DNA from 4 places in the Vibrio sp. KUL80 genome. Region 1 is predicted to be linked to each of the others. Evidence: predicted binding sites of a transcription regulator. Region 1 holds the regulator's gene; each other region holds the start of a gene.
The links. Region 1 encodes PurR, which represses purine synthesis genes. Its sites were predicted from a motif close to TNANGNAAACGTTTNCNTNA; they were not measured.
Positions count from the first base shown of each region.

Region 2: the regulator PurR is predicted to act here: its motif matches at 2,719-2,738, upstream of purL (phosphoribosylformylglycinamidine synthase).
Region 3: the regulator PurR is predicted to act here: its motif matches at 3,013-3,032, upstream of pckA (phosphoenolpyruvate carboxykinase (ATP)).
Region 4: the regulator PurR is predicted to act here: its motif matches at 2,054-2,073, upstream of AC6I8U_RS00750 (NCS2 family permease).

Region 1 is NZ_AP045841.1:2,366,758-2,374,113, forward strand. It holds gene AC6I8U_RS10890 (Ig-like domain-containing protein) at 1-2,327, opposite strand, end outside; gene torR (two-component system response regulator TorR) at 2,602-3,312, opposite strand; gene torD (molecular chaperone TorD) at 3,594-4,247, shown strand; gene purR (HTH-type transcriptional repressor PurR) at 4,585-5,589, shown strand; cyclic di-GMP riboswitch class I at 5,769-5,857, shown strand; gene AC6I8U_RS10910 (TfoX/Sxy family DNA transformation protein) at 5,975-6,565, shown strand; gene AC6I8U_RS10915 (TVP38/TMEM64 family protein) at 6,684-7,356, shown strand, end outside.
Region 2 is NZ_AP045841.1:2,776,850-2,784,205, forward strand. It holds gene purL (phosphoribosylformylglycinamidine synthase) at 1-2,578, opposite strand, end outside; gene mltF (membrane-bound lytic murein transglycosylase MltF) at 2,875-4,449, shown strand; gene AC6I8U_RS12810 (hypothetical protein) at 4,755-4,892, shown strand; gene tadA (tRNA adenosine(34) deaminase TadA) at 5,039-5,581, opposite strand; gene AC6I8U_RS12820 (LysR family transcriptional regulator) at 5,571-6,458, opposite strand; gene AC6I8U_RS12825 (S-(hydroxymethyl)glutathione dehydrogenase/class III alcohol dehydrogenase) at 6,641-7,356, shown strand, end outside.
Region 3 is NZ_AP045841.1:3,351,200-3,358,555, forward strand. It holds gene gspD (type II secretion system secretin GspD) at 1-374, opposite strand, end outside; gene gspC (type II secretion system protein GspC) at 406-1,332, opposite strand; gene hslR (ribosome-associated heat shock protein Hsp15) at 1,595-1,981, shown strand; gene hslO (Hsp33 family molecular chaperone HslO) at 1,997-2,878, shown strand; gene pckA (phosphoenolpyruvate carboxykinase (ATP)) at 3,226-4,854, shown strand; gene AC6I8U_RS15595 (AsmA family protein) at 4,964-6,856, shown strand; gene AC6I8U_RS15600 (bifunctional GNAT family N-acetyltransferase/hotdog fold thioesterase) at 6,892-7,356, opposite strand, start outside.
Region 4 is NZ_AP045841.1:155,338-162,693, reverse strand. It holds gene AC6I8U_RS00755 (IS4 family transposase) at 1-389, opposite strand, end outside; gene AC6I8U_RS00750 (NCS2 family permease) at 654-2,024, opposite strand; gene gmk (guanylate kinase) at 2,405-3,028, shown strand; gene rpoZ (DNA-directed RNA polymerase subunit omega) at 3,992-4,264, shown strand; gene spoT (bifunctional GTP diphosphokinase/guanosine-3',5'-bis pyrophosphate 3'-pyrophosphohydrolase) at 4,310-6,427, shown strand; gene trmH (tRNA (guanosine(18)-2'-O)-methyltransferase TrmH) at 6,491-7,177, shown strand; gene AC6I8U_RS00725 (GIY-YIG nuclease family protein) at 7,274-7,356, shown strand, end outside.

The DNA.
Region 1 (7,356 bases):
TCATCACGCAGTGGCATAAATCGACTGCCGTCAGCTAACTCAAATCCCTCGGTAAGCATACGTGATGCCGCCACCATCATATCCACAGAGCCCTCTGGCGCAGCGCCCGTCGTATAAGGATTGGCCAGCCCACCATTGTTGTATAACTGCACATGCAAAAGATCTAAGGTATCCCTCAATTGATCGATAAGGGGAATATAAGCGCCCCAAATACCAGAGTAAGCGACCATTCCGCCTTGCACATACGGATGTTCCGGTGCCATGGTAAGGTACATGTCGCCGCCCGTATTCGCTTCGATAGCTTTTAATGCACGCGGCAAACGCGCTTGGATTTGACTGCCGTGGACGAGATTTGAGCCACTTTCGTAATCAACATCTAATCCATCAAATCCCCACTCATTGATGATCTCTGACAAACTCGAGACAAACGCAGTTTCATCCGCATCTGTGTTCAGCGTGATGGTGCCTTCAGCGCCACCAAGCGAAAGAACGATAATCTTACCTTCCGCTTGCAAGTCTTTGATGTCTTGTTTGAACTGAACGGGATCTATCGGAGCACAGCTCGAGTAGATGTTACCATTGTAGAGATTAAAATGCACTGTACCATTGCTGTTACGGTCATTGTCAGCAAAAGCAATGTCGATAATGTCCCAGTCTTTCGACATTTGGTTAAGTGGAATTGGACAGCCCGCACCATTGACAAAGTTGTGCCAGTAGCCGACGAGCTTATGTTTCGGTTGGACTACAGATTTTGCCGACACGCCGACGCTAGCAGACGTCACCGTATTCCCTTGCAGATCCGTGCTGATGACACTCAGTTGATAGTTCCCAATGGTCGTTGGTGTCCAAGAGAACTGATACGGCGGCGTGGTGTCACCGTTGACCAAAAGACCATTAGTGTAGAGATCAACCTTAGCCACCTCACTCTGCAGGGAGCTGACATTCGCATTCACAGTCACAGCTTTGCCAATCGCGACGACATCGCCAGAAGAAGGAGAAGTAATCGTAGCGACCATAGGTTGATCAGTCACTGATACCGTTGTGTTTAATTGATTGCTGTTACCTTCATTGTCAGTAGCAATGACCTTTAAATCTACAGAGCCCTGTCCCACTGCATTCCACGTCCATTGATAAGGTGATGCCGTCACTAAGCCTATTGACGTACCATTCACGAATGCCTCAGCATCGGCAACTGTTCCATCCAGATCATCAATATTCGCAACGATAGTGACATCACTTCCTAGCAGAACTGTTTCGCCTTCTACCGGTGAAATAAGTTCAATATTTGGTGCCGTCGCACAGGCACCTTGACCACTCCAGGCGTCTTGCCAGTACTGTCCAACGCCAGGCTCATAAGCCCATGCAGAGTCAGATGAACACCAGCCGCCAACAAGACATTGATAGAGCTCGCCATTGTTGACCACATTCTGCCCGGTTGCGTAGCCACTGCCAGCAATATAGGTTGTCGCACCTGAGCATTTGCCTCCTGCCGACGCTGTGGCTTCAACCGTGATAACTTGCGACTGGGACGTCGCGCCTTTATCGTCTGCCGCAACGGCTTGTATCGTATAGCTGCCTGCAGCAGGTGATATCCAATCCATGACCCAAGGTGCTGCGGTCACAGACTTTTCTAGTGCACCATTGACACTAAATTCAACCTTGCTAATGGAACCATCCGAGTCTGAGGGCTCTGCGGTAAACTGGACACTATCTCCTACCGAAACTTGAGTCTTCGAACTGGTCAAGGTAACAACAGGTGGTTGATTAGATGCGTCTACGACTGAAAATGTCTGAGTTAATTGAATAGACGCACCTTTATCATCAATGGCGGTAACTACCAACTCATAGTTGCCACTTTCAGTCAGCCAAGTTACTTGGTAAGGAGGGCTCGATAGCACTGCCAGTTGCGCCCCTTGCAGCTCAAATATCACCTCTCGAACTTCCCCATCACTGTCTTCGGCCAATGCAGAGAAGGTGACTTGGTTTCCTGAGGCTAACTGTGCGTTGGAGGCTGGAGATGTAATCGTCACAGAGGGAGCAGCGTTTGTGCCACCAGCATCACAGGCCCCTATTAGTGACCATTCTTGATAAGGTTCGGAGTGGTTAACAGGGTTAGCGTTAAGGTTCCACCAGTTCGCTTGGTACGCCGATGATTGCCATTGAACTTGAGCGCCACCGTTGTAGCTTGTGCCGTCGTCCCAAAAAGGCAAACTGTCACACTGTACTGCCAAGCTTGGTGCAGAAAACAGTAAACTCGAGGTAAGCATCAGCGACAAATTCACTGACCGTTTAAATATTGGAATAGAGCCTAATTGTAGCTTGGTCATGGAAAATCCTTTTGTTGAACCAAAGAATGTCGTTGCCAATCAATGCTGCCCAATCGAGGCAGTTCAACGGAAACGACGCCACTATCAAACTAGCTCAGGTTTATAGAGTCTTTTTCCGACTCAGAAAGCACCGACTTCTCACGCGAGTCAGTTAACAAAAATAGTTACAAGTTGCATATACAACGCCCAGGTATCTCTACATTGCTCCCATAAAAAAGCTCCAGCTATCAAAGAGACAACTGGAGCATTTTCTATCACTACACGCTAGCCGACTTTAATCACCAGCAAACATGTAGCCCTCGCCATGGACAGTGATAAATATCTGTGGATTCTTTGGATCGGATTCCATCTTGGCACGCATGCGACGGATAAGAACATCAATGGTTCTATCGTTTGGCGCATCAACTCGATGACTGATCATATTGAGGATACGCTCACGGCTCAGAACTTGATTTGGATACGTTGAGAGTGCAACTAACAATTCATATTCAGCCTTGGTCAGTTTCACAGGGTCGCCATTATTCGTCAGTGAACGACGCTGCTTATCAAACGTCCATTCACCAAAGTGAACCACATGCTCGTTTTGCACTGACTCTTCAAGTACTGGCTGTTTGCGCGCTAGTGAAATACGCCACAATAGGTTTTTTACTCGCACTAACAGTTCGCGTAGCTCAAACGGCTTAGTGACATAGTCGTCTGCACCCATCTCGAGGCCCACGATGCGGTCGATACTATCAGTGCGACCGGTTACTAAAATAATTCCAATGTCTGACTGACTTCTTAACTCTCTTGTTAGCATCAAACCATCTTCACCAGGCAGGTTAATGTCTAGCATGACGAGATCGATACTGGATTCTTCCAGCACCTGACGCATCGTCTGACCATCTTCAGCTTCGCTAACCAAGTAGCCTTCATTTTCGAAGTAGCCAGCCAGTTTACTGCGAGTGACTACGTCATCTTCTACAACCAAAACGTGATATTTCATCTGTGGTTTCTCAATCTTGTCATGACAAGGACATTCTATTCATAAACATTCACAATTCTAGTCTACATCCCCTCATAGGCATGGAAACCTTACTATTTTTTGATTCAAAACAACCAAAACGATTGCGTCTCATATGCAACGAATACTCGTGTTAACTTACCCTTAAAGAAATTAATTTTTGTCTTATTTTTTCATAAGTTAACTCAATTTTTCACACAACAAGTTATTGCTATTCATCTTTATTGGCTAAAATAGGGTTATCATTTTTGGAGATTATTCAAATGCAAGAAATCAAAGCATTTAATGAGCAACGCGCAGAAATCTATTGGTGGCTTTCAAGCCTATTCGCTGCCGAGCTCACTGATGATGAACTCAACAAATACCACAGCCCTGAAATTCGCTCTTTCTTATCTGGCTTAGGAGAAAACCCTTCCCTAAAAGAACCCATTCAGGTCTTTACAGAGTCCTTGAACCGCCTTCAAGTCAGAGAAGACGCACAATTAGAGCTTTCTGCCGATTTTTGCGATCTATTTTTAAAGTCGGACAAGCACGGCGCATTGCCTTATGCCTCTATGTATATTGGTAAGTCTGGTCTTTTAAATGATCAACCTGCACAGGATATGGCTGACCTGTTAGCTAAGCACAGTGTGGCAGTGAATAAGGACTTAAATGAGCCAGCGGATCACCTCGCGATCGAGCTAGATTTTCTAGGCAACTTAATCATTCGCTCCAATGAGCTTGAAGCGGAGGCACATATGAACGATGCGCTGCACGAGCAAGCAGAGTTCATCAAGAACTACTTGATGACATGGCTACCTCAGTTTGTTGCGAAATGCCAAACTCACGACGAGTTTGGGTTTTATGCCGCTGCCGCTAAACTACTCGAAGCATTCTGCCAACTTGACTACACCTACCTAGAGGGTGAGCAAGGCTAGCCAACCTTAAAGCGCAAATCATTTGCATCACATCTGTGAGAATTAATTTGCGCTTTAGTTATAAATTTATTGGATAAGTCATTGCCAGCGCCCAAACCTAAGTCTACAATCCGCCGTTTAAATGCAAATGCCATTGGCATTCAACGCGGACTTGTGTCCAAAAATACCTGTTGAAATCTACGCTCTGAGCTTTTTTCGCCGCGGCTTGCATGCAACTTTCGGTTTTCGCAGCCAAATACTATGTTTACAACAACATAGCGTTATAAATTTGCAAAGACCACTATACTTGAAGCGGTACCAACGTTAATTATCAAGCCGCGACTAATAGGATATCACTATGGCAACTATTAAAGATGTCGCCCGCCTTGCAGGCGTTTCAACGACCACAGTATCCCACGTTATTAATAAGACTCGCTTTGTTGCTGAAGCAACTCAAGAAAAAGTGATGGCGGCGGTCGACGAACTCAACTACGCACCAAGCGCCGTTGCACGTAGCTTAAAATGTAACTCAACGAAAACCATTGGTATGTTAGTGACTCAGTCCACTAACCTGTTCTTTTCTGAGGTTATCGATGGTGTTGAGAGCTACTGCTACCGCCAAGGCTACACGCTGATCCTATGTAACACTGGTGGCGTGTATGAAAAGCAACGCGATTACATTCGCATGCTGGCAGAGAAACGCGTGGATGGCATCCTCGTGATGTGCTCTGATCTTACCGAAGAGCTGCTAGAGATGCTTGAGCGTCACGCCGACATTCCTAAAGTTATCATGGACTGGGGCCCAGAAAGCTCACAAGCGGACAAGATCATCGATAACTCTGAAGAAGGCGGTTATCTGGCAACGAAGTTCCTGATCGAAAAAGGTCACACGGATATTGCCTGCCTGAGTGGCCATCTAGAAAAAGCCGTGTGCCAAGAGCGTATCATCGGTTACAAACGTGCCCTTGCTGAGGCAGGTATCGAGATGAAAGATGATCGTATTCTTGAAGGCAACTTCGAATGCGATACAGCCGTTATCGCAGCTAACCGCATCGCAGCAATGGAAGACCGACCTACCGCTATCTTCTGTTTCAACGACACAATGGCGTTTGGCTTAATGAGTCGCCTGCAACAACTGGGTGTGCGCGTACCTGAGGACATCTCTGTCATTGGATACGATAATATTGAGCTAGCTGAGTACTTCTCGCCACCACTAACGACGGTTCACCAACCAAAACGTCGTGTAGGTAAAAACGCGTTTGAGATTCTATTAGAACGAATCAAAGATAAAGGTCATGAAAAGCGCATTTTCGAAATGCACCCAGAGATTGTTGAACGCGACTCTGTCAAAAACCTTACATAATGCTGACAAAAGTGCCTTTCTAGGCACTTTTTTTTGAACTTCATTCAAATTTTCACCTTTCAATTGTTAGTTTTTTACGCACCCACAGGCACAAATAATCCGTCATTATTTGAACCAAGATCACACTTCTAAAAATGAGTAATGATAGGATTATGTTGTTTTCATTTATTCTATGCATGTCACGCACAGGGCAAACCATCTGAAAGGGTGGGACGCAAAGCCTCCGGCCTAAACCAATTTTTAATTGATAGGTAGCGGGGTTGCCGATGGCAAGGGGAGAAGGCTCAGTTATGGCATATGCCTAACAGAGCTCTGACACCTGATTGCTATACTCTCGGACCTGATTCTGGTGACACAATCAATAACACCGAGAAAAGAATAAAGCATGGATAATCCTATACTAAAAAATTCAATGCAATTATTCGCTCAGCTTGGAAGAGTAAAGTCTCGCTCCATGTTTGGGGGATTTGGCATCTTCGTAGATGATACGATGTTTGCCTTAGCAGTGAATAACAAATTACATATCAGAACTAACCGTCAGACCGTATCCACCTTCAAAAAACTGGGTTACAAGCCTTATGTTTATAAAAAGCGTGGATTTCCCGTTGTTACTAAGTACTTCGCGTTACCTGAAGACTGTTGGCAAGATCAAGAAGGTATTCTCGATCACGCTAAACAGGCACTCGAGTTCGCGAAAACTGAGAAAGAGCAACAATCCGAAGCGAAACCTAATCGCCTGAAAGACCTTCCTAATCTTCGCCTTGCCACTGAGCGTATGCTCAAAAAAGCAGGCATTGAATCAGTGGTTGAACTTCAGGATCATGGTTCGGTTGAGGCTTTCAAGGCCATTCAGAGAACCCATTCAAGTACCGTAGGTTTAGAGCTTTTATGGGCTCTTGAAGGTGCGATAAATGGTACTCATTGGTCTGTGATTCCTCAGACTAAAAGAGATGAACTGGCTCGCTTAATTAATTAAGCTACGGTAATCTCAAGAAAAAATCAGCCTTATGGCTGATTTTTTTGTATTAGCTGAAAGGAAAAACATACTCATCCTTTCTACTACACTAATACTGAGTCATCAAAAGGATATCGTCATGAGCAAGAAGCTGATACTAGGATTGGTTTTGGTTGCTGTCGTCATTTACTTAGGCATCAACTTTGGTCAACACCTCACACTAGAAAACGCAAAAGCACAACAAGTCGCACTGAGTGAATACATCAATGAGAACTTCGTGGCTGCTGCCCTCACCTATTTCTTCGCTTACATAGCGATTACTGCATTCTCTGTTCCAGGCGCTGCCGTGGTTACCTTACTTGGCGCCGCATTGTTCGGCTTCTGGACAAGTCTACTGCTCGTTTCATTTGCTAGTACCATAGGCGCTACATTGGCATTCTTGAGCAGTCGCTTCCTACTTCGCGATTGGGTACAAAGTAAGTTCGGTTCGAAACTTGAGACGATCAATAAAGGTGTCGAAAAAGACGGTGCTTTCTATCTATTTTCTCTAAGACTCATTCCTGTGTTCCCATTTTTCTTGATTAACTTATTGATGGGTCTCACGCCAATTCGAGTCTCTAAGTATTACTTGGTGAGTCAACTGGGCATGCTGCCAGGAACTGCAGTATACCTCAATGCAGGTACCCAGCTAGCGAACATTGACAGTCTATCAGGCATTGTTTCCCCTACCGTGTTGGCATCGTTTGCCCTACTCGGTTTGTTCCCACTTATTGCCAAATGGATTATGGGGAAAATCTCTCGCTCACCACAGG
Region 2 (7,356 bases), 410 kb from region 1:
CGTCTGCTGGCTTATCACCAAGCTGCTTGTAAACCTGTGCCAATGCCGTTGCACCTAGACGGTTCTTACCGTTACCTAGGTCAACAAGAACAAGAGACGACTCGCCTTTGTCAGTGCGAAGCTGCGGCGTGACCGTCTTACGAACGTCTTCCACACGGCCAAATGCAGTGATTACCAGTGAAAGTGGCGACGTGACTTCTTTGTCTTCACCGTTCTCGTTCCACTTGGTCTTCATCGACATTGAGTCTTTACCTACTGGAATCGTTAGACCCAGTGCTGGACATAGTTCTTCACCTACCGCTTTCACCGCTTCGTAAAGACCTGCGTCTTCACCTGGGTGACCCGCTGGAGACATCCAGTTAGCTGACAGCTTGATGCGCTTGATATCGCCAATGTCTGTCGCTGCGATGTTAGTTAGAGACTCACCTACCGCTAGACGAGCAGACGCGCCAAAGTCTAGTAGAGCAACTGGTGTGCGCTCACCCATAGACATCGCTTCACCGTGGTAAGTATCGTAGCTCGCTGCGGTTACTGCGCAGTTTGCTACCGGAACCTGCCAAGGACCCACCATCTGGTCACGAGCAACCAGGCCTGTCACCGTGCGGTCACCGATGGTGATTAGGAATGTTTTCTCTGCAACTGTTGGTAGACGAAGAACGCGGTCAACCGCATCGTTCATTTCAATGCCTTCGCGAGAGATCGCAGGGCTGTCTACTTTCAGTGTTTTCGCATCACGGTGCATCTTCGGCGTTTTGCCAAGAAGGATGTCCATCGGCATGTCGATTGGCGTGTTGTCGAAGTGTGAATCTTCAAGTTTCAGTTCACGCTCTTCTGTTGCCACACCCACTACTGCGTAAGGTGCGCGCTCACGCTTACAGATAGCATCGAATGCTTCCATGTTCTCTGGCGCTACCGCCATTACATAGCGTTCTTGAGATTCGTTACACCAGATCTCAAGTGGGCTCATGCCTGGCTCATCGTTTGGTACGTCACGAAGCTGGAAGATACCGCCGCGCTCACCATCATCAACAAGCTCAGGAAGTGCGTTTGAGATACCGCCCGCGCCCACATCGTGGATAAATGCGATTGGGTTGTCTTCACCTAGCTGCCAGCAGCGGTCGATAACTTCTTGACAGCGACGTTCCATCTCTGGGTTTTCACGCTGTACTGACGCAAAGTCTAGGTCTTCAGCAGACTGACCAGATGCCATAGAAGACGCTGCGCCGCCACCAAGACCGATGTTCATTGCAGGACCACCCAGTACGATTAGGCTTGCACCTACTGGGATCTCTTTCTTCTGAACGTGCTCGTCACGGATGTTACCCATACCACCAGCAATCATGATTGGCTTGTGGTAACCACGTACTTCTTCACCTGCGTGAGATGTAACTTTCTCTTCGTAAGTACGGAAGTAACCAAGCAGGTTTGGACGACCAAATTCGTTATTGAACGCCGCGCCGCCTAGTGGACCTTCTAGCATGATATCTAGGGCGTTAACGATACGGCCTGGCTTACCAAAGTCGGTTTCCCAAGGCTGTTCGAAGCCAGGAATGCGAAGGTTAGACGTTGTGAAACCAACAAGACCTGCTTTTGGCTTACCGCCAATACCTGTTGCGCCTTCGTCACGGATTTCACCGCCACTACCTGTCGATGCACCCGGCCATGGAGAAATCGCGGTTGGGTGGTTGTGTGTTTCCACCTTCATTAGGATGTGCGCTTTCTCGTGGTTGTAGCCGTATTGACGTGTTTTTGGATCTGGGAAGAAACGACCCACTTCAGAGCCTTCCATAACCGCTGCATTATCTTTGTATGCAGACAGAACGTGGTCTGGTGTCGTTTCGAATGTGTTTTTGATCATCTTGAACAGCGACTTGTCTTGCTTAACGCCGTCGATAGTCCAATCTGCGTTGAAGATCTTGTGACGACAGTGCTCAGAGTTCGCCTGTGCAAACATCATCAGCTCGATGTCTGTTGGGTTGCGCTCTAGCTTAGTCACAAAGCTTTCAACTAGGTAATCAATTTCATCTTCTGCAAGTGCAAGACCAAGCGTCACGTTCGCTTCTTCTAGTGCTTTGCGACCGCCTGTTAGTAGATCAACATCAGCAACTGGTGCTGGCTCTGCGACTTGGAACAGCGCTGCCGCTGATTCGAAGTCAGAGAAAACCACTTCCATCATGCGGTCGTGGATCACTGCTTTAAGCTCAACAAGTTGAAGCTCAGTCAGTTCGCTTGATGTCTCTACATAGTAAGCAGTACCGCGCTCTAGACGAGTCACTTTGTCTAGGCCACAATTGTTCGCAATATCCGTAGATTTAGAAGACCATGGCGAGATGGTGCCAGGGCGAGGTGTCACTAGTAGCAGTGTGCCTGTTGGCTCGTGCTCTTCGATAGTTGGACCGTAAGTCAGCAACTTCTCTAATTTTTCAACTTCAGACTCATCCAGGTCTGCCGTTAGGTCGGCAAAGTGGGCAAACTCAGCGTAAATACCTGTTACTGGTAGGTTTAGTTCACGACAAAGCTCTAGTAGCTTGTTAACACGAAACTCAGAAAGAGCTGGGGAACCACGCAAAATTCTCATGTGCTTAGGTCTCTTATGCAGTTGATTTAGGTGAAATTCTTATAAATTCAATCAGTTAATAGTAAAAACTGAACTTATAACGATTTCTCCTACCTTGATGCGGCGGTATTATAGAGGATTTTTTTTTGTGACGTAAGCGTTGGCGCAAACGTTTTCGTCATTTTTTTTTGTTTTGCCGAAATACGCTAGAGATCGGTGATAAAGTGACCACTCTCGGGTGTTTCTGCTATCTCGCTTTGCCAAGGACCTCAGCTTTGGTATAAAGACAGCACTAACGTTGTGAGATCTATGAATTAATGCAAAGTCTTTCTGCTGCTCGCTGGCCTAATCGTCGCTGGTTAAAATTGCTATCTGTGTGCCTTTTCTCAATCGGGTTGGCTGGCTGCCAAATCGATTCTGATCCTAAAAGTGAACTCGAAAACATCAAAGAACGCGGTGTACTTCGCGTAGGTACACTCAATAATCAGCTCTCTTACTATATCGGTCCTGATGGTCCTACTGGCCTCGATTATGAATTAGCCAGACAGTTTGCAGACACGCTGGGCGTTCGTTTAGAGATGAAACCAGCTTATCGCCAAGCGAGCCTATTCCCTGCACTGCAAAAGGGTGAGATTGATATTATTGCGGCTGGGCTTAGTCAATCTCCAGAGCGCATTCAAGGCTTTCGCGCTGGGCCCGCTTACTACTATGTCAGTCAACAGGTTGTCTATAAGAAAGGTCAGTGGCGTCCGCGCAACCTTGAGCAACTCCTTAACAACCAGCAAGAGTTAATCGACCAAGCTGATGGTGAAGAAGTGTTTGCGATTGTCAAAGACTCACACTTTGAAAAGACCATGGCAACGGTGACCGAAGAACATCCAGAGATCCGCTATTACATCGACGCGAATGCTGACGTCAACGACCTGCTGAAACAAGTCTCCGAGGGTAAACTGAAATTCACCATGGCGGACTCTGTTGAGCTGTCTCTGTCACAGCGTATCTACCCTGACCTAGCCCTCGCCTTTGAGATGACAGAAGATCAACCTATCTCTTGGTACATGCGTAAATCAGAAGATGAAAGCCTGTATGCCTTGCTTATTGAGTTCTTTGGGCAACTTAAACAGACAGGGGATCTAGCAAACCTAGAAGAAAAGTATCTAGGTCATATCGGCGTATTTGATTATGTGGATACCCGCGCCTTTATCCGAGCGCTCGATAGTAAGCTACCTAAATGGTCACCACTATTTAAAAAGTACTCCAAAGAGTTTGACTGGCGTTTGATTGCCGCTTTGGCGTACCAAGAGTCACATTGGAATCCAGTCGCAAAATCACCAACCGGTGTACGCGGGATGATGATGCTGACATTACCGACTGCCAAAAGCGTTAACGTGACCAATCGACTCGACCCTGAACAGTCTGTGCGTGGTGGTGTGGAATACCTACGCCGAATTGTTGATCGCGTGCCTGACTCAATCAGTGAGCACGAAAAAATCTGGTTTGCCCTCGCTTCCTACAATGTTGGTTTCGGCCACATGATGGATGCAAGACGCCTAACAAAACGCCAAGGTGGCGATCCTGATGCGTGGGCGGATGTGAAAGATCGTTTACCGCTGCTGCGCCAGAAGAAGTTTTACAGTCAGACTCGCTATGGCTACGCGCGAGGCGATGAAGCCCGCAACTACGTGGAAAACATTCGTCGTTACTATCAAAGCATCATTGGTCATGTCGATAAACAGCTCGCTGCGCAAGCTGAGGAAGAACTCAGTACCGAAGACTTGATCGTGATTCCACCGCTACCACCTGTATCAGGCGCGGTTTCTAGCGCAGAGGCAACCATCAGTGCCGCGCAATCTACAGAAATACCCGCCGTTGGTGGCAATACAGGTCGCTAACTATCACTCTCTTTCAAGTGTGCGAAATCTAGTTCACTTCGCACACTTGAAATCCGACCACTAAGCCCTTACATTACTGTTTGAGACTAGAGGAGACGATCGTCCTGATCCCTCGACTTTTCTCATCTGGCAGGTACGTCCGTACCATCCACAAACTGTGCATACTTTTTCAGCGGCTCTAGTCAAGAGTAGAAAAAGTGTGTGTTGGACTCCGACATCGATCCATTGATAAGGACATCTAGTACGTCATTAAGCGTATAGAGTTAGATCGGAGAGGTTTACCAGTAGTGAAAGGAGGTAGTTTTATGCTTGCAAGGAAACGAAAGCAATCTAAACACCTTAATAAGACGGTGGCAGCAAACCGCCGCAAACGTAAGATGGCTAACAATAAGAAGAAAGTTATTTGGCGTCATCGCGCGTTTATGCAGCTTCTATCTTCATAGATAGCGAGCAGCAACAGCAAAGACAGCAAGCATCTGCGATGCAGATGTTTGCTAAATATCCCACCTAGTTACACCAATCTTCAAAATTCTATCTATTTCAATTCTGGATGCTATTCCAACTCTAGGCGCTGTTTTTAATCTAGGTGCTACTCTGATTCTGAACGCTTGGCTTGTTTCGCTGCTTTAATCTCTTTGCGGCGGCGTTTAAAGAATGCTTGCAACTGATGACGGCACTCTTGCTCCATCAGCCCTGATTCTACATCGGCATAATGATAAGACGCTTGACTCTCAAATAGGTTGAGTACTGTGCCAGCTGCTCCTGCTTTTAAATCTGGCGCACCAAATACCACCCGCTTTACTCGGCTGTGCAGCAAGGCTCCTGCGCACATAGGGCAAGGCTCCAGGGTGACATACAGGGTGGTATCAAGCAGTCGATAGTTTTCTAACACTTGTCCAGCTTTGCGTATCACCTGCATTTCGGCGTGCGCGCTGGCATCGTGAGCACCAATCGACTGATTCCATCCTTCAGCGACCACTTCACCATCTTTGACAAGCACCGCTCCGACGGGGACTTCTCCCTCTTGCTCTGCATGAGAGGCAAGCTCCATTGCACGTTGCATGAAGGCATAGTCTTGTTCGCTGAAAACGTGTTCTGTCGTAGTCGCTGGCAATGTTGGCTTATCGGTCATGAGGCTCCCGGTTTAATGCTTCAGATAAATAGTCGATCAAGGTTCTTATTTTAGACGTTAGCATGCGGTTTTGAGGATAGAGTGCCCAGATACCCTCTTGATCCCCACGGTATGGTGTTAATACTTCCACCAGCTCACCCGTCTCCAAATAAGGCTGCACATAATAGTCGGGAAGCTGCACAATTCCCAATCCTTTTAGTGCGGCATCAACCAGAGCGTAGCCGCTATTGCATTGCACCCTGCCATCAACATGAATCAGTCTTTCTGCCCCTTTGTCTTCAAACCGCCAGTATTTGGTTGACCCGCGAAGGCACTGATGGCGTTTTAATTCCGAAAGTGTATGAGGCTCACCGTGCTTGGCCAGATAGTCTGGACTTGCACAAACGAACATATGTCGATCCAACAGTTTGCGCGCCATCATACTCGAGTCATCAAGCTTCCCTAGCCTTACCGCAAGATCATAACCCTCTTGAACCAGATCCATCTTTTGGTTAGATAACACCAAATCCAACTCAATCTGAGGGTACTGCAGTAGAAACTCATGCATCAGCGGAGCCAATACCTGCTCTCCAAAGGTGACTGGCGCGGTCATCTTAATCCGCCCAGTAGGACTGGCTTGCAGCTGTGTGATAGCGAGCTCCGCTAACATGAGCCCTTCTACAAGTGGCTTACAGTGCTGATAGTAGGTTGCCCCAACTTCTGTGACCGAGACCTTTCTGGTCGTACGTACAAACAACTTCACCGCTAACTTATCTTCTAACGCAGTGACTCTGCGGCTGATATTGGCAACAGAGGTCGAAAGTCGCTCTGCAGCAGCCGTAAAACTCTGCGTCTCTACGACCGCAACAAACTCATTAATACCTTCCCAGTTCGCCATAGACCAATCTCACTATTACAAATCAGTAATAGTGTATTTCAAATTCTCGTAATTATCATTTTTTAAGAAACAAATATACTGCTTGTCATTCGATGCAAACGGAATGAAGTGAACTAACCTTATTGAGTTAGCCGTTTGTGTTCTTACGTAAAGATTCGTGACCTTGAAGGAAAGGAAAAACCATGACTGAACAATTTATCAAATCACGCGCAGCTGTCGCTTGGGGTCCAAACCAACCACTAAAAATGGAAGAAGTCGACGTCATGCTGCCAAAGGCAGGTGAAGTACTGGTGAAAATCGTGGCGACTGGTGTTTGCCACACTGATGCATTTACCCTCTCCGGTGACGATCCAGAAGGCATCTTCCCTAGTATTCTTGGTCACGAGGGTGGCGGTATTGTTGAGATGGTTGGTGAAGGCGTAACGAGTGTTGAGGTGGGTGACCATGTTATCCCTCTGTACACAGCAGAATGTGGCGAATGTAAATTCTGTAAGTCGGGTAAAACTAACCTGTGCCAGGCGGTTCGTGAAACCCAAGGTAAAGGTCTAATGCCAGATGGTACGACTCGCTTCTACAAAGATGGTCAGCCAATTTACCACTACATGGGCTGCTCGACCTTCTCGGAATACACTGTTCTTCCAGAGATCTCACTGGCTAAAGTGAACAAAGAAGCCCCACTTGAAGAAGTATGTCTCCTTGGCTGCGGCGTAACGACAGGTATGGGCGCAGTACTGAACACAGCCAAAGTTGAGAAAGGCGATACCGTCGCGATCTTCGGTCTTGGTGGCATTGGCCTGTCTGCCATTATCGGTGCACGTATGGCTGGCGCGAGCAAGATCATCGGTATCGATATCAACGAAAGCAAATTCGAGCTTGCTCAACAACTTGGCGCAACAGA
Region 3 (7,356 bases), 980 kb from region 1:
ACTACCGTATCACCGGCCGTAATGTCGGTATCGCCAACGACTGGGATTGCCGATGTCTTCGCGTCTTTTGCCTTAATCACTTTTAGAATGCCGTTGTCCATCTCAACAACGGCAAAGCCATATACCTCAAGTACATTTAGGAAAAAGCTGTAATACTGCTCTTCATTGAGGACGTCGTAGCTGCGCACGTCGACCTTGCCACGTACTGACGGATCAACGATGATGGTCTTGTCGAGGTTTCGCCCGACAATATTGATAAACTCATGAAGGTCAGTGCCTTTAAAACTGGCGCTAAATTCATTGGCTGATACCGCTGGGACAGCCAATAGGCTCCCCATCAATAACCAGGTACTTGTTTTAAGCCAACTTTTCACTTAATGCTCCCTTGTAATACTGTCCACATGACTAAAATTGGATAAAGATGTCATGTTGCTGTCCATCGCGCTCAACGGTGAGGTTTAATTCTGTCAGTTCAGTGATGGATTGATAAATCTGTCCCATAGCCGCAGGGTCGGTCAGGTCTGCACCGTTAAGTGCTACTGCGATATCGCCATTTTGTAGACCAACCGAGTTAAATAACTCAGGATCTCGTCCTGGGCTCACTCGATATCCCTTCACCTGTCCGTCACGCTTTACTTGAGAAAGCCTAACGTACTGAAATATTTGCTGTGGGTCTTGAGTAATTGTGTTACGAATCGCTGCTAGCTTTTCTTCTGCATCTACTGGGTTGTTACCAACCACATTGGATGCTGCTGCTTGAGGTCGTTGATTTAACTCAAGCTTTTTATATTCGAGTCCTTCAAGCATAACGGTCTCGTCACGACCTGCGTTGGAGATGATAATACGATCAATTAATACCGCATTGATGGTTGCTCGAGTGCCATCAATTTGCTCACCAATACCATAGGTGCCTTGCTTACCACGATTAGCCACTACTGCTAAGCTTAGGTCAGGATTAGAACTCACGACAGAACCCACCAGCACCACATTCAAACGACTTTTTGGCGCATCGGTCACGACAGGGGCTTGTACCACTTTTTGTTCTCGGCTGTAAGCACCAAAGATATTGGCGTTATTAATATCTGAAGATTGCAGCTTGGTGGTTTGTGATGAGTTTGCAGTGCTTACTGCCGCTGGCGGAGCCCAACGCGTCACAGAATGAGATTGGGGAAACAACTGCCATAACAACGCACCCGCGATCCAACAAGAGATCACAAGTAACACTAACGTCAGAAGTAAACTGATTTGAGGCTGATACTGCGTGCAACGTCTTAAGAGTGAGGTCAAAGAGGCAGCGGAGACACTGTTCGCCGATATAGATAATCCTTTCACTCTCTAACTTCCTGCTTGGTAATGAACTTTCCAGTTATTCACTATGTTATAAATCCAATGATATAAGCAACTTTTGCTTCCTGCCAACCGACAGAATATAGCATAACTAGTATTACAGTAATGCGAATACGTGTTTGGGGTTGAATTTTTTAGACCCAAGCACCATTTAGTACACCAATAGCAAGATAAAAGTATCACTAGTTCCGTACGGTAAGTCATGACTGACTTTTTGCCGTCACTTACTTAGAAAGTAGGATTCACGATGAGTTCCGAGAATAATTCTGTTCGATTGGATAAATGGCTGTGGGCCGCTCGCTTCTATAAAACCAGAAGTATCGCGCGAAATATGGTCGATGGTGGCAAAGTCCACTACAATGGACAGCGCTCGAAGCCGAGTAAAATAGTGGAATTGGGAGCTGTCATCGCTCTACGCCAGGGTAACGAAGAGAAGACCGTGGTCATTGAGCGTATTTCAGATCAACGCCGAGGTGCACCGGAAGCCCAGACTCTCTATAGCGAAACTTCTGAGAGTATCGCAAAGCGAGAAGACAACGCGTTGAAGAGAAAACTGCACGCACACAACCCAAGTCCTGAACGTCGACCTGACAAAAAGCAGCGTCGCGATATCATTAAATTTAAACACCAATAAGCTGGAGCTTCCTCAATGGCTAACAACATACTTAACCGCTACCTTTTTGAAGAACTGTCTGTGCGCGGCGAACTCGTGCAAATGGATACAGCTTATCAAGAAATTCTATCAAGCAAGGAATACCCTGCGCCGCTACAAAAGCTGCTGGGTGACCTGCTGGTATCAACAAGTCTACTTACAGCGACACTGAAGTTTGAAGGTTCGATTACCATGCAACTTCAAGGTGATGGTCCAGTATCGCTAGCAGTTATCAATGGCGATCACAACCAGAAACTCCGTGGCGTTGCACGCTGGGAAGGTGACATTGCTGATGATGCAACTATCCACAACATGATGGGCAAGGGCTACCTTGTGATTACGATTACTCCGGACAAGGGTGAACGTTATCAAGGTGTCGTCGGCCTAGAAGGCGATAACCTATCTGAGGTACTAGAAGGCTACTTCGAGCGCTCTGAACAGCTTAAGACGCGCCTCTGGATCCGCACTAGTGAGTTTGAAGGCAAGCCTCACGCTGCAGGCATGATGTTGCAGGTAATGCCTGACGGCACTGGTACACCAGAAGACTTCGAGCACCTTGAGCAGCTAACAGACACCATCAAAGATGAAGAGCTATTCGGCCTAGATGCGAATACCTTATTGTACCGCCTATACAACCAAGACAAGGTTCAAGTGTTCGAGCCGAAAGAGGTTGAATTCTTCTGTGGCTGCTCGCGCGAGCGCAGTGCCAATGCGATTGTGACTGTTGCACAAGAAGAGATCTTCGAGATCATTGCTGAAGAAGGTCAAGTGGCGCTTCATTGCGACTACTGTGGCACGACTTACGCGTTCGATGAAGCCGAAGTCAAAGCGCTTTACGCGGAAGCAAATTCAGACGCAGGTGACAAGACGATCCATTAATCGTCACTGAGTTCTAGTTCATAAAGCCAGATCGCTAGCGATCTGGCTTTTTTTGTTCTTTTTATTTAACAGAATTGCAAAAAACATGAACAGAGCATCTAACCAAATACGTAAATGATGTGTTACATTTGATCTAGCGCAAAGGTTTGCTTCGAGGAGAAATTAGCCCAAATTCAATATGTGATAGAACACTTAAAACCATCAATAACTGATGACTAATTTTTGAACTACCTCCCTGTTTTATCGGATATCCGTTGCTAGCATGGAGTTCAAAATAAAAAACAAAATAACAAATAAACAATTACTACAATTTTAAAATCCCTACAAAAATCCAATAAGGAGCACCTATGACCGTTATGGACATTAACAAGGCTGCACAAATCGATCTTACCAAGTACGGAATCACTGGCGTAACTGACATCGTTCGCAACCCAAGCTACGAACAGTTATTTGAAGAGGAAACTCGCGAAGGTCTGGAAGGCTACGAAAAAGGCGTAGTCACTGAGCTTGGCGCCGTTGCTGTAGATACGGGAATCTTTACTGGACGCTCTCCTAAAGACAAATTTATCGTTAAAGACGCGACTACAGAAGAACACATGTGGTGGACAAACGATAAAGTCAAAAACGACAACAAACCTATGTCCCAAGAGGCATGGAATGACCTTAAAACGCTTGTCACTGGTCAACTATCCAATAAACGTCTATTCGTGATCGACGGATTCTGCGGTACCAACCCAGATACACGTCTATGTATCCGAATCATCACAGAAGTCGCTTGGCAGGCTCACTTCGTGAAAAACATGTTCATTCGTCCAACCGAAGAAGAACTCGCAACCTTCGAGCCAGACTTCGTGGTTATGAATGGTGCGAAGTGCACGAACCAGAAATGGCAAGAGCACGGTTTGAATTCTGAAAACTTCACAGCATTTAACCTAACCGAAAGAATGCAGCTTATCGGCGGAACATGGTACGGCGGCGAGATGAAGAAAGGTATGTTCGCGATGATGAACTACTTCTTGCCACTGCGTGATATCGCATCGATGCACTGTTCTGCAAACATGGGTCAAGAAGGCGACGTTGCTATCTTCTTCGGCTTGTCAGGCACCGGTAAGACAACACTTTCAACCGATCCTAAACGCGCACTTATCGGTGACGATGAGCACGGTTGGGATGACGATGGTGTGTTTAACTTCGAAGGCGGTTGCTACGCGAAAACAATCAACCTATCTAAAGAAGCTGAGCCAGACATCTATAACGCTATCCGCCGCGACGCATTGCTAGAGAACGTAACGGTTCGCAACGACGGCTCTATCGATTTTGATGACGGCTCGAAGACAGAGAACACCCGCGTCTCTTATCCACTTCACCACATCGAGAATATCGTTAAGCCGGTATCAAAAGGTGGTCACGCGAATAAAGTGATCTTCCTTTCTGCTGATGCATTCGGCGTGCTACCTCCGGTTTCTAAACTGACGCCAGAGCAAACCAAGTACCACTTCCTATCAGGCTTCACTGCGAAACTAGCCGGTACTGAGCGTGGTATTACAGAGCCAACACCAACCTTCTCTGCGTGTTTCGGTGCGGCGTTCTTGACGCTTCACCCAACTAAGTACGCTGAAGTGTTAGTTAAGCGCATGGAAGCTGCAGGTGCTGAAGCTTACTTGGTTAACACTGGCTGGAATGGCACAGGCAAACGTATCTCTATCCAAGATACACGTGGCATTATCGATGCGATCCTAGATGGCTCTATCGAGAAAGCAGAAACTAAGAACATTCCTGTGTTCAACCTAGAAGTTCCAACTTCACTTCCAGGTGTCGACCCTGCGATCCTAGATCCTCGTGAAACTTACGTTGACCCGCTTCAGTGGGAAAGCAAAGCAGCAGATCTTGCCCAGCGCTTTATCAACAACTTCGATAAGTACACGGATAACGACGAAGGTAAGTCATTGGTAGCAGCGGGTCCTCAGCTCGACTAATACTTGGATAGATATCCAACTTTTTAATACCAGCCCCTCAATTAGAGGGGCTTTTTTACGCTATACGCGCTAAATTATTGTTTATGTTGAAAGCTTGGACATACGTTTCGTGGTAAGAAAGATTGTTGCGCTGTTTGTCGCCATATTGGCACTGGGTCTATTGACCATATTGATCGTGTTCGGTCTACTGCATACCCAATATGCAAAACCGATGGTGGTCTACACCCTAGATAAAGGACTCGGCATTCACGTTAAAAGCGAATCGATTCAATACCATTATCCAAATCAGGTCACTTTCCAGAACGCTAGATTTGAGCTTCCTGATCACCAGCCCGTCGAAGTCGCTAAGCTTTCCGTCTGGCTATCTACTCAGCTCTCTACCAAACAGCCAGTCACTATTTATGAGCTTTTGATCGACGGCGCATCATTATCCGCATCACAGACACCATCAATAACGCTGCTAAAACAATGGCAGATCGAGAATATCGCACTCGATCATATTGATTACAGCCATGGCGAGATGATCATCAACGATCTTCGACTACAGCTAAGCGGCATCGAGCTTGGCGATAGTGTCATAACAAGCAAAGGAAACGTGCAGCTTCAAGCCTCTCAGTTCTACTATCAAGGCTCTTCGCTGCGAAACCTATTAGTCGATGGGGAGTTGGATGGCGATAACAGCAAAATACTCGGAGCCTCGTTTACATGGAATAAATCCAGTATCTCGACACAAGCACAAATACAAAATGGACGTTGGTCACTGGTCAATACCACAATAGATCGATTGGACTTAGATGCCACAGCCCAAGATGATCCATTACTTTCAATTCTTAAGGAGCACGTGGGTCATATCAATAGCTTAGATATTCTCAACTCAACGCTAAGCAATAATGATATGACCGTCGACAACATCAGCGCTTCTTTAGAGAATATTGATTTGGATAAATCGCTTTGGAAACAATCCGAAGCCTATATCTCTGTTGATGCAGACCAACTCATATGGCGCGGCTTTGAGTTCATCGAACCAACTCTAGAGGTTTACGCAAATGAAGAGCGAATAGAGGTTGCGGACCTCGACACCCAACTAGAGCAGGGTCGCATCCAGCTTTCCGGCTACGTGAAGCCCAATGAAATAAAGCTCGATAAACTTGAAGTAGATGGCGTTAAATACATTCAAGAGGGAGACAAGCCTTCTCTATTAGACCTGTTTGCAGATGTGAGCATTGATGATCTCAAATCCGTCGCCATTGATCGCGTTGCTATCAACCGCTCACAATGGATTCAGCTTTCGACAAAGCCATTTTGGCAAGTCACTGGATTTAATATGGAAGCTTCTGACTTACTGCTAAAAAGAGACTATCAATGGGGGCTATGGCAGGGCAAAGCAACAGCATCGGCTAATAGCGCCAGTATTGATAAGATACTGGCTAACCAGGTCATCATGGAGACAGAAAGCAAAGAAGGAAAATGGCAGTTAAACCGTCTCTTCATCCCATTCGAGCAAGGCTACTTTACCTCGACGGCAAGTTTAGATTTTGGTGCACCGAGTCAGCCTCTCGCAGTTAATGCGAAAGCATTTTCCCTCCCTCTCGCATTGACACATTACTTGTTTGATTCTGATGAAATTCAGCTTACAGGTACCGCGGATTTAGACCTCAATATCAGCGCCCTTATCGCAGATAACCTATCTCTTTCGCAGACGCTGTCAGGCAGCCTAAGCAGTAGCTTTTATAACACTGAAATCCAAACCCGACATTCGGAGCAGCCTCAAATACTAGAGGTTACGCCGCTCAAGATGACGGCTGACAGAGGGGTAATAGCGTTGGAGTCTCTCGAAATATCCGGAGTGGGCATAGAGGGCTCTGCAGGCGATTCAATAGACCTTCATTCACAATCGATGCAAGCCGTCACCATTAAGCTAGCCGAGACTTGCAAAGCCGAATACGAACTACACATACTGACCGGAGAGGTGGTCTCCTCTCCTTTAGACGCCTGCCCTTAAACAAAACCCCTATCTATAAGATAGGGGTTTTTCTACTAGCTCGATAGCAGCTTGTCTTGGTAGTTGGGTAACAGCATATAGGTCCCAACGAACTCCACCGCGGGGCTATCACCACTATAGATGGTGACATTGATGACGATACGTGCCTTTTTACCTGCGGCAAGCCTATCCAAGTCACCACTAATCCCATCAAGAGACGTAACAGAAACCGGACTAGACTCCACTGGGTGTTTGTAGCGAATACGGCTGTCTGCCAGAACAATATCGGCAACCAATCCGCGCTCACGCATAAGCAGCCATGTCATTCCCCATCCAGTTAGGGTTGCTAGGGTAAATGCCGAACCGGCAAACATGGTGTTATGAGGGTTCAGATTAGGGTTCAGCTGAGCACTACACTCAAAGCGATAGCCTGTGTACTGATTGATCTTGATGCCCATCTTGTCGCTGATTGGGATCTGTTGCTCCCAGCGGTCTTGCAACTCGGCGCACCATTCCGGACG
Region 4 (7,356 bases), 1.3 Mb from region 1:
ACCGCATGCAGTGTTAAACCATGCCAGTCTGGATGGGGCGTTTTGTCATTCCAGAGCTTCTGCGTTTGAGTAAAAACCGATTTCATGACATCGGAGCCCAGCCTTTGTCTTGCTTGGATTACTGCACTCGGAGCAACAAATGGCTTCTTACCTGGGAGAAGAATATCCAGCTTCGAGACGACTTTCTCCATGGACAAATGGCGATACAAAGACATCCCAACAACACTCCAAACCATCATTTCCATTGGCAATCTTCGTCTACGAATAGTCGTAATCCCTGTATCTTCCAAACATTGGGAAATGAGTTCTGGCGAAAGCAGATCAGATAAACCCGAAAGTTGCTCTGCAGAGAATTGATGAACTTGGTTAAGAGCCTGTCTTAAAAACATAAAAAAATCCGAGTGCATTGAATACACTCGGATTTTGACACTTTGAATGGATCGTTCAACCGATCATTTAGTTGTTAACTGATCGGCATTAGGCTAATGCCTGCTTTTTTATTGCTTGAATGTTTTCGGTGCTCAAAATAGCCACCACCTCACGAGTCGTGTACTTGTGCTGGCATAGGTTTACTCAACGCTTGCACCAAGCCCCAAGAAGATTCCTGTCTGCACAGGAATGACGGCGCTGTAGGGTTATTCGATTATTAGTGACTATAACAACACCAAGTAAGTCATAAACAGCGCTGACAACACATAGATCACCGGGTGAACCTCTTTACCCTTGTCTGCCACTACCATACTAAACGCATAGCTAATAAAGCCCATCGCCATACCGTTTGCCGGTGAGAAGCTTAGTACGGTAAACATAATGGTAAAGAAGGCGGCGATGCGAGACTCTTTTTTGTCCCACTTAATATCACCTAGGCGACCAATCATATAGATACCAACGACGACCATCGCTGGTGCCACCATTGCCGCAGAGAACAATGAGAATAGCGGGTATAGGAATAGAGAGACAAAGAACAAACCGGCGACTACAACTGCCGCTAGACCCGTTTTCGCACCTTGAGAAGACGCAATGCCCGACTCAGAGAATGCTGTAACCGACGTTGTGCCAAGCAGCGACCCCATTACTGTACCACCCGCGTCAGCGACGAGCGCTGAACGCGCATTTGGCACCTTGCCGTCTTTATCGATAATGCCAGCGTCGCGGCCCACACCCACAATCGTGCTCAATCCATCGAAGAAATCGACAATCAAAAAGATAATCACGATGAACAGCAGATCAAACATCTTCTCTGCCGTTAAACCAGAGAAATCGAAGATAGCACCAAAGCTACCTGCCATGCTTGGCGGCATCGCGACGAGCTGATCTGGAATTGGCGCGTTGCTTGTACCCATGAAGGTATCAGCAAGGATGGTCAAAACGATGGCCGATATGAATGAGATAAACGTCGCCAGCTTGATATCGCGAACCATGCAACCCAGCGCAATGAAGATACTGACGTAAGCGATCATAACCTGAGGGTTCAGGATATCACCCATGCTCACCAAGATGATTGGGTTTGAAACGATGATACCGGCGTTCTTTAGCCCTAAGAAGGCGATAAACAAGCCAAGCGATACGGTAATCGCCAGCTTCAGGTCTTCTGGAATCGATTCAATCATCGCCTTGCGGATCTTAGTCATTGATAAGATCAAGTAGATGATGCCCGAGAAGAAGATACCCAGTAGCGCTTCATGCCAAACCAGAGCCACTGAGCCGCTAAGAAGCATGCCTTTAAAGAAGCCATTCATGCTCATACCAGGTGCAAGCATCACTGGGTAGTTACCAAAGAAACCCATAATCAGAGTCGCAAATGCCGCTGCCAACGCCGTTGCTGTGAATACTGCGCCGCGGTCCATGCCGGGAATGTCACCCAAGATGGCTGGGTTCACCGCTAGGATGTAGCTCATCGCTAGAAACGTAATAAAACCTGCGTATACCTCGGTGCCGATCGTAGATTTACGCTCGCGCACCTTGAAGGTAGCTTCGATAAAAGAGGGGTTGGCTTGCCTTTGGCCAGCTAATTCTGCACTCACAGTGGAACCTTTAAAGAAAGAAATGACGGAGACGCAAACGTATGCGCGACAAAAATAATGGCGCGAATTCTAATCAGCCAGAGAAATAAATCAATGTTTTTCTTGTTGGTTTTTATCGCTTAAAAAACAAAACCTTGATAAATAAGCAAACGTTTGCTCTCAATGTTGACTCTCAACTCTCGACACCTACCCTAGGCTCCTTATGCAAGTCCTCACATCAAAGAGAAGACAGCTTGTCGTGCTGCCCTCAATCGTGATACTCTTCGCCTCCATTTTTCTGGCCGAAATTTCAGCACTTGGGCCAGTGTTTTATCTAAAATAGAAGAGTGCATCGCGCAGCTTCTATTCCTTCAACCCAAGAATGCGGACACTGACAAATGATTGGTAAAGGCACCCTGTATATCGTATCGGCACCAAGCGGCGCTGGTAAATCGAGCTTAATTGCAGCTATGTTGGAAAAAAACCCAACCTACGCAATGAAGGTTTCTGTTTCTCACACCACTCGTGGCATGCGCCCTGGTGAAGAAGACGGCGTGCACTACCACTTTGTTGAAAAATCAGAGTTTGAATCACTGATTGAGCAAGGCGCATTTCTAGAGTACGCCGAAGTGTTTGGTAACTACTACGGTACGTCTCGCCTGTGGATTGAAGAAACGCTAGAGAAAGGCATCGACGTCTTCCTAGATATCGACTGGCAAGGCGCGCGCCAGATCCGCGAGCAAATGCCAGAAGCAAAAAGCGTCTTTATTCTACCGCCGTCAAACAGCGAACTTGAGCGTCGCCTAAACGTGCGCGGTCAAGACAGCGATGAAGTGATCGCAAAACGCATGAGCGAAGCAAAATCAGAAATGTCACATTACAACGAGTACGACTATGTTATCGTCAACGATGACTTTGATGGCGCACTTGTTGATTTTAAAGCGATTTTGCGCGCTGAGCGCTTGAAGCAAGACAAGCAAGCCGTGAAATATAAAGGCATGCTAGATGCTTTGCTAGCTGAATAGAAAGCCGTCATCCTCATGAAAGTGAGGATCTTTGTCAGCGAGTATTGCGCTCAAATTATGCGAGTCACTCGCCGCACGAGATCCCCTTTTTCAAGGGGATGACGAGTGTACTACTTCGAATGTAGTGCACACTAAAAACAAAATAAACCGTCATCCTCACGAAAGTGAGGACCTCAATCAGCGAGTATCGCGCTCAAATTATGTGAGTCACTCGCCGCACGAGATCCCCTTTTTCAAGGGGGTGACGAGTGTACTGCGTTGAATGCAGTACACATTAAAAACCGAAATAAACCGTCATCCTCACGAAAGTGAGGATCTCTATCAGCGAGTATTGAGCTCAAATTATGTGAGTCACTCGCCGCACGAGATCCCCTTTTTCAAGGGGATGACGAGTGTACTGCGTTGAATGCAGTACACATTAAAAACCGAAATATACCGTCATCCTCACAAAAGTGAGGATCTCTATCAGCGAGTATCGTGCTCAAATAATGTGAGTCACTCGCCGCACGAGATCCCCCTTTTTCAAGGGGATGACGAGTGTACTGCGTTGAATGCAGTACACATTAAAAACCGAAATAAACCGTCATCCTCACGAAAGTGAGGATCTCTATCAGCGAGTATTGTGCTCAAATTATGTGAGTCACTCGCCGCACGAGATCCCCTTTTTCAAGGGGGATGACGAGTGTACTGCGTTGAATGCAGTACACATTAAAAACCGAAATATACCGTCATCCTCACAAAAGTGAGGATCTCTATCAGCGAGTATTGTGCTCAAATAATGTGAGTCACTCGCCGCACGAGATCCCCTTTTTCAAGGGGATGACGAGTGTACTACTTCGAATGTAGTGCACAATTAAAACCTAAGTAACAGTAGCTAAACGGATCATTTGTGATCTAGAATCTAAACGTAATAGCCTGTATACTTTCTCGTCATCAAAAATTTAGTTAACTATTGGAGTTCTTATGGCACGCGTAACTGTTCAAGACGCTGTTGAAAAAGTTGGCAACCGCTTCGACCTAGTTCTTATTTCGGCTCGCCGCGCACGTCAGATGCAAATCGGTGGTAAAGATGCACTAGTGCCAGAAGAAAATGATAAGCCAACGGTTATCGCTCTACGCGAAATCGAAGAAGGCTTGATCACGAAAGAAGTACTAGACGCACGCGAGCGTCAAGAGCAGCAAGAGCAAGAAGCTGCAGAACTAGCGGCAGTAAGCAGCATCGCTCACAACCGTTAATTCGACCTATCCAATCAGAGTTCCATCGACTTTCGGGCCTATAATTTGTACCTATTCGATAGCCTTAAAGACGTTGCCCAAGAATACCTAACAGAGCCTCAAATTGAGGCTCTGCGTCAATCTTATGTGGTAGCAAGAGATGCCCATGAAGGGCAGACCCGCTCTAGCGGTGAACCTTACATCATCCACCCTGTAGCGGTTGCTCGTATCCTCGCAGAAATGCGTCTGGATATCGAAACACTGCAAGCAGCACTGTTGCATGATGTCATTGAAGATACGGAAGTCACCAAAGAAGAGCTAGAAGAACAGTTTGGCAACACCGTCGCGGAACTCGTGGACGGCGTCTCTAAGCTCGACAAGCTAAAATTCCGAGATCGCAAAGAAGCTCAAGCGGAAAACTTCCGTAAGATGGTGCTTGCCATGGTGCAAGACATCCGCGTGATCTTGATTAAGCTCAGTGACCGTACTCATAACATGCGTACATTGGGCGCGCTTCGTCCGGACAAGAAACGCCGTATTGCTCGTGAAACCCTAGAGATCTATGCGCCGCTTGCGCATCGTCTAGGTATTCACAACATCAAGACCGAGCTTGAAGAGTTGGGTTTTGAAGCGCTTTATCCAAACCGTTATCGCGTTCTAAAAGAAGTAGTGAAAGCTGCTCGTGGTAACCGTAAGGAAATGATCCAACGTATCCATAGCGAGATCGAAGGCCGCCTCGGTGAGGTTGGTTTGAACTGTCGCGTGTTGGGTCGTGAGAAGAACCTGTTCTCCATCTATAACAAGATGAAAACCAAAGAGCAGCGCTTCCACACCATCATGGATATCTACGCCTTCCGCGTTATCGTGGATACGGCGGACACCTGCTATCGCGTACTTGGTCAAGTACACAGCCTGTATAAGCCACGTCCGGGTCGCATGAAAGATTACATTGCGGTACCAAAGGCGAACGGCTATCAATCCCTTCACACCTCGATGGTTGGTCCTCACGGTGTTCCTGTTGAAGTACAGATTCGTACTGAAGACATGGACCAGATGGCGGACAAGGGTGTGGCAGCGCATTGGGCATACAAAGGCAATGGCGACCGCACTGGCACTACTGCGCAAATTAAAGCACAGCGCTGGATGCAAAGTCTGCTTGAGCTACAGCAAAGCGCAGGTAACTCATTTGAATTTATTGAAAACGTAAAATCGGATCTGTTCCCAGATGAGATTTACGTGTTCACACCAAAAGGTCGTATCGTCGAGCTACCACTTGGCGCGACAGCGGTCGACTTTGCTTATGCGGTGCATACCGATGTCGGTAACACCTGTGTGGGTGCTCGCGTTGATCGTAACCCATACCCACTTAGCAAGGCCCTGAAGAACGGTCAAACCGTTGAGATCATCAGTGCACCAGGCGCTCGTCCAAATGCGGCATGGCTAAACTATGTTGTGACGTCACGTGCTCGCACTAAGATCCGTCAGGTGCTGAAGACCATGCGTCGTGAAGAGTCTGTGGTTCTGGGTCGCCGCCTGCTAAACCATGCATTAGGTCGCCACTCTGTTGATACCATCTACCCAGAGAACATCAACGAAGTACTTACCGACCTCAAGCTAGAGTCACTAGACGACTTGCTTGCTGCGATTGGTCTTGGTGAACTCATGAGCATCGTGATTGCGAGACGCTTACTGGGTGATACGGACGAGCTAACACAAACAAGCTCTATTCCATCATCAGGTAAGAAGCTGCCAATCCGCGGAGCGGAAGGTATTCTTCTGACGTTCGCGAACTGCTGTCACCCAATTCCAGACGATCACATCATTGCCCATGTGTCGCCGGGACGTGGCCTTGTGGTTCACCGTGAAACGTGTCCAAACGTTCGTGGTCACCAGAAAGAGCCTGACAAGTACATGGCGGTAGAATGGAGTGACGACTACGAGCAAGAGTTCACTGCAGAACTTCAAGTCGATCTGCAAAACCACCAAGGTGCGCTTGCCGAGCTCACTAATGTGATTGCTAAGACTGGCTCGAACATTCACGGCATTTCGACGGAAGAGCGTGATGGTCGTTTGTATACTGTGACGGTATTGCTGACAACCAAAGACCGTGTGCACCTTGCAGGCATCATGAAGCGCATTCGCGTTATGCCGCACGCACTGCGAGTCAGACGCCGTAAGAACTAAGGCTATTGCTTGATCTAACACGGGTTCGATGAATATCGAGCCCGTTTTATTTGGAACATCCTAATGAATTTAGAACGCTACAATCGTATTCAGCAAGTGCTAAAAGCACGCCAACCCGACCTGACTTTGCTGCTAGAGCAAGTTCACAAGCCGAACAATGTCTCTGCCGTCATTCGCACCGCCGATGCCGCGGGTGTGCACAAGGTCCACGCCGTATGGCCTGATGAGAAAATGCGTACCCTAAGCCATACCTCAGCAGGCGCGCGTAACTGGGTGGAAGTTGAAACTCACGATACGGTCGCAGATGCTGTGCGCGAGTTAAAAAGCCAAGGCATGCAAGTACTGGCTACCAACCTGTCTGATAACGCCGTCGACTTTCGCGAGATAGACTACACCAAACCTACCGCTATCATTCTCGGCGGCGAGAAGAACGGTATTACTCAAGATGCGCTCGGTGAAGCGGATCAAGACATCATTATTCCTATGGTAGGCATGGTGCAGTCACTTAATGTCTCGGTTGCCAGTGCGCTTATCTTGTTCGAAGCGCAACGTCAGCGTCAGCTAGCGGGTATGTACGATCGCGATACAAGTGTGCTTCCAGAAGATACCATTCACCGCATCCTATTCGAGCGTGGTCACCCGGTTCTCGCCAAGGTCGCAAAGAAGAAAAATATGCCCTATCCACCACTCGATGACGAAGGGCAGATTGTTGCTGATGAGTCATGGTGGAAAGAGATGCAGAAGAATTAACAAAGTTTGATTTAGGACTGGTTTTCTTTCCTGTTTGAAGCGACTCGCAATAAGAAAATGCTCAGATGGTAATCTGCCACTATTTGAGCAACTTCTATGAAGCATGCGTGCGTATACATTTTATCTTCCAATAACCACAACGTTCTTTACATTGGTGTCACCTCGCAGCTCAAACAAAG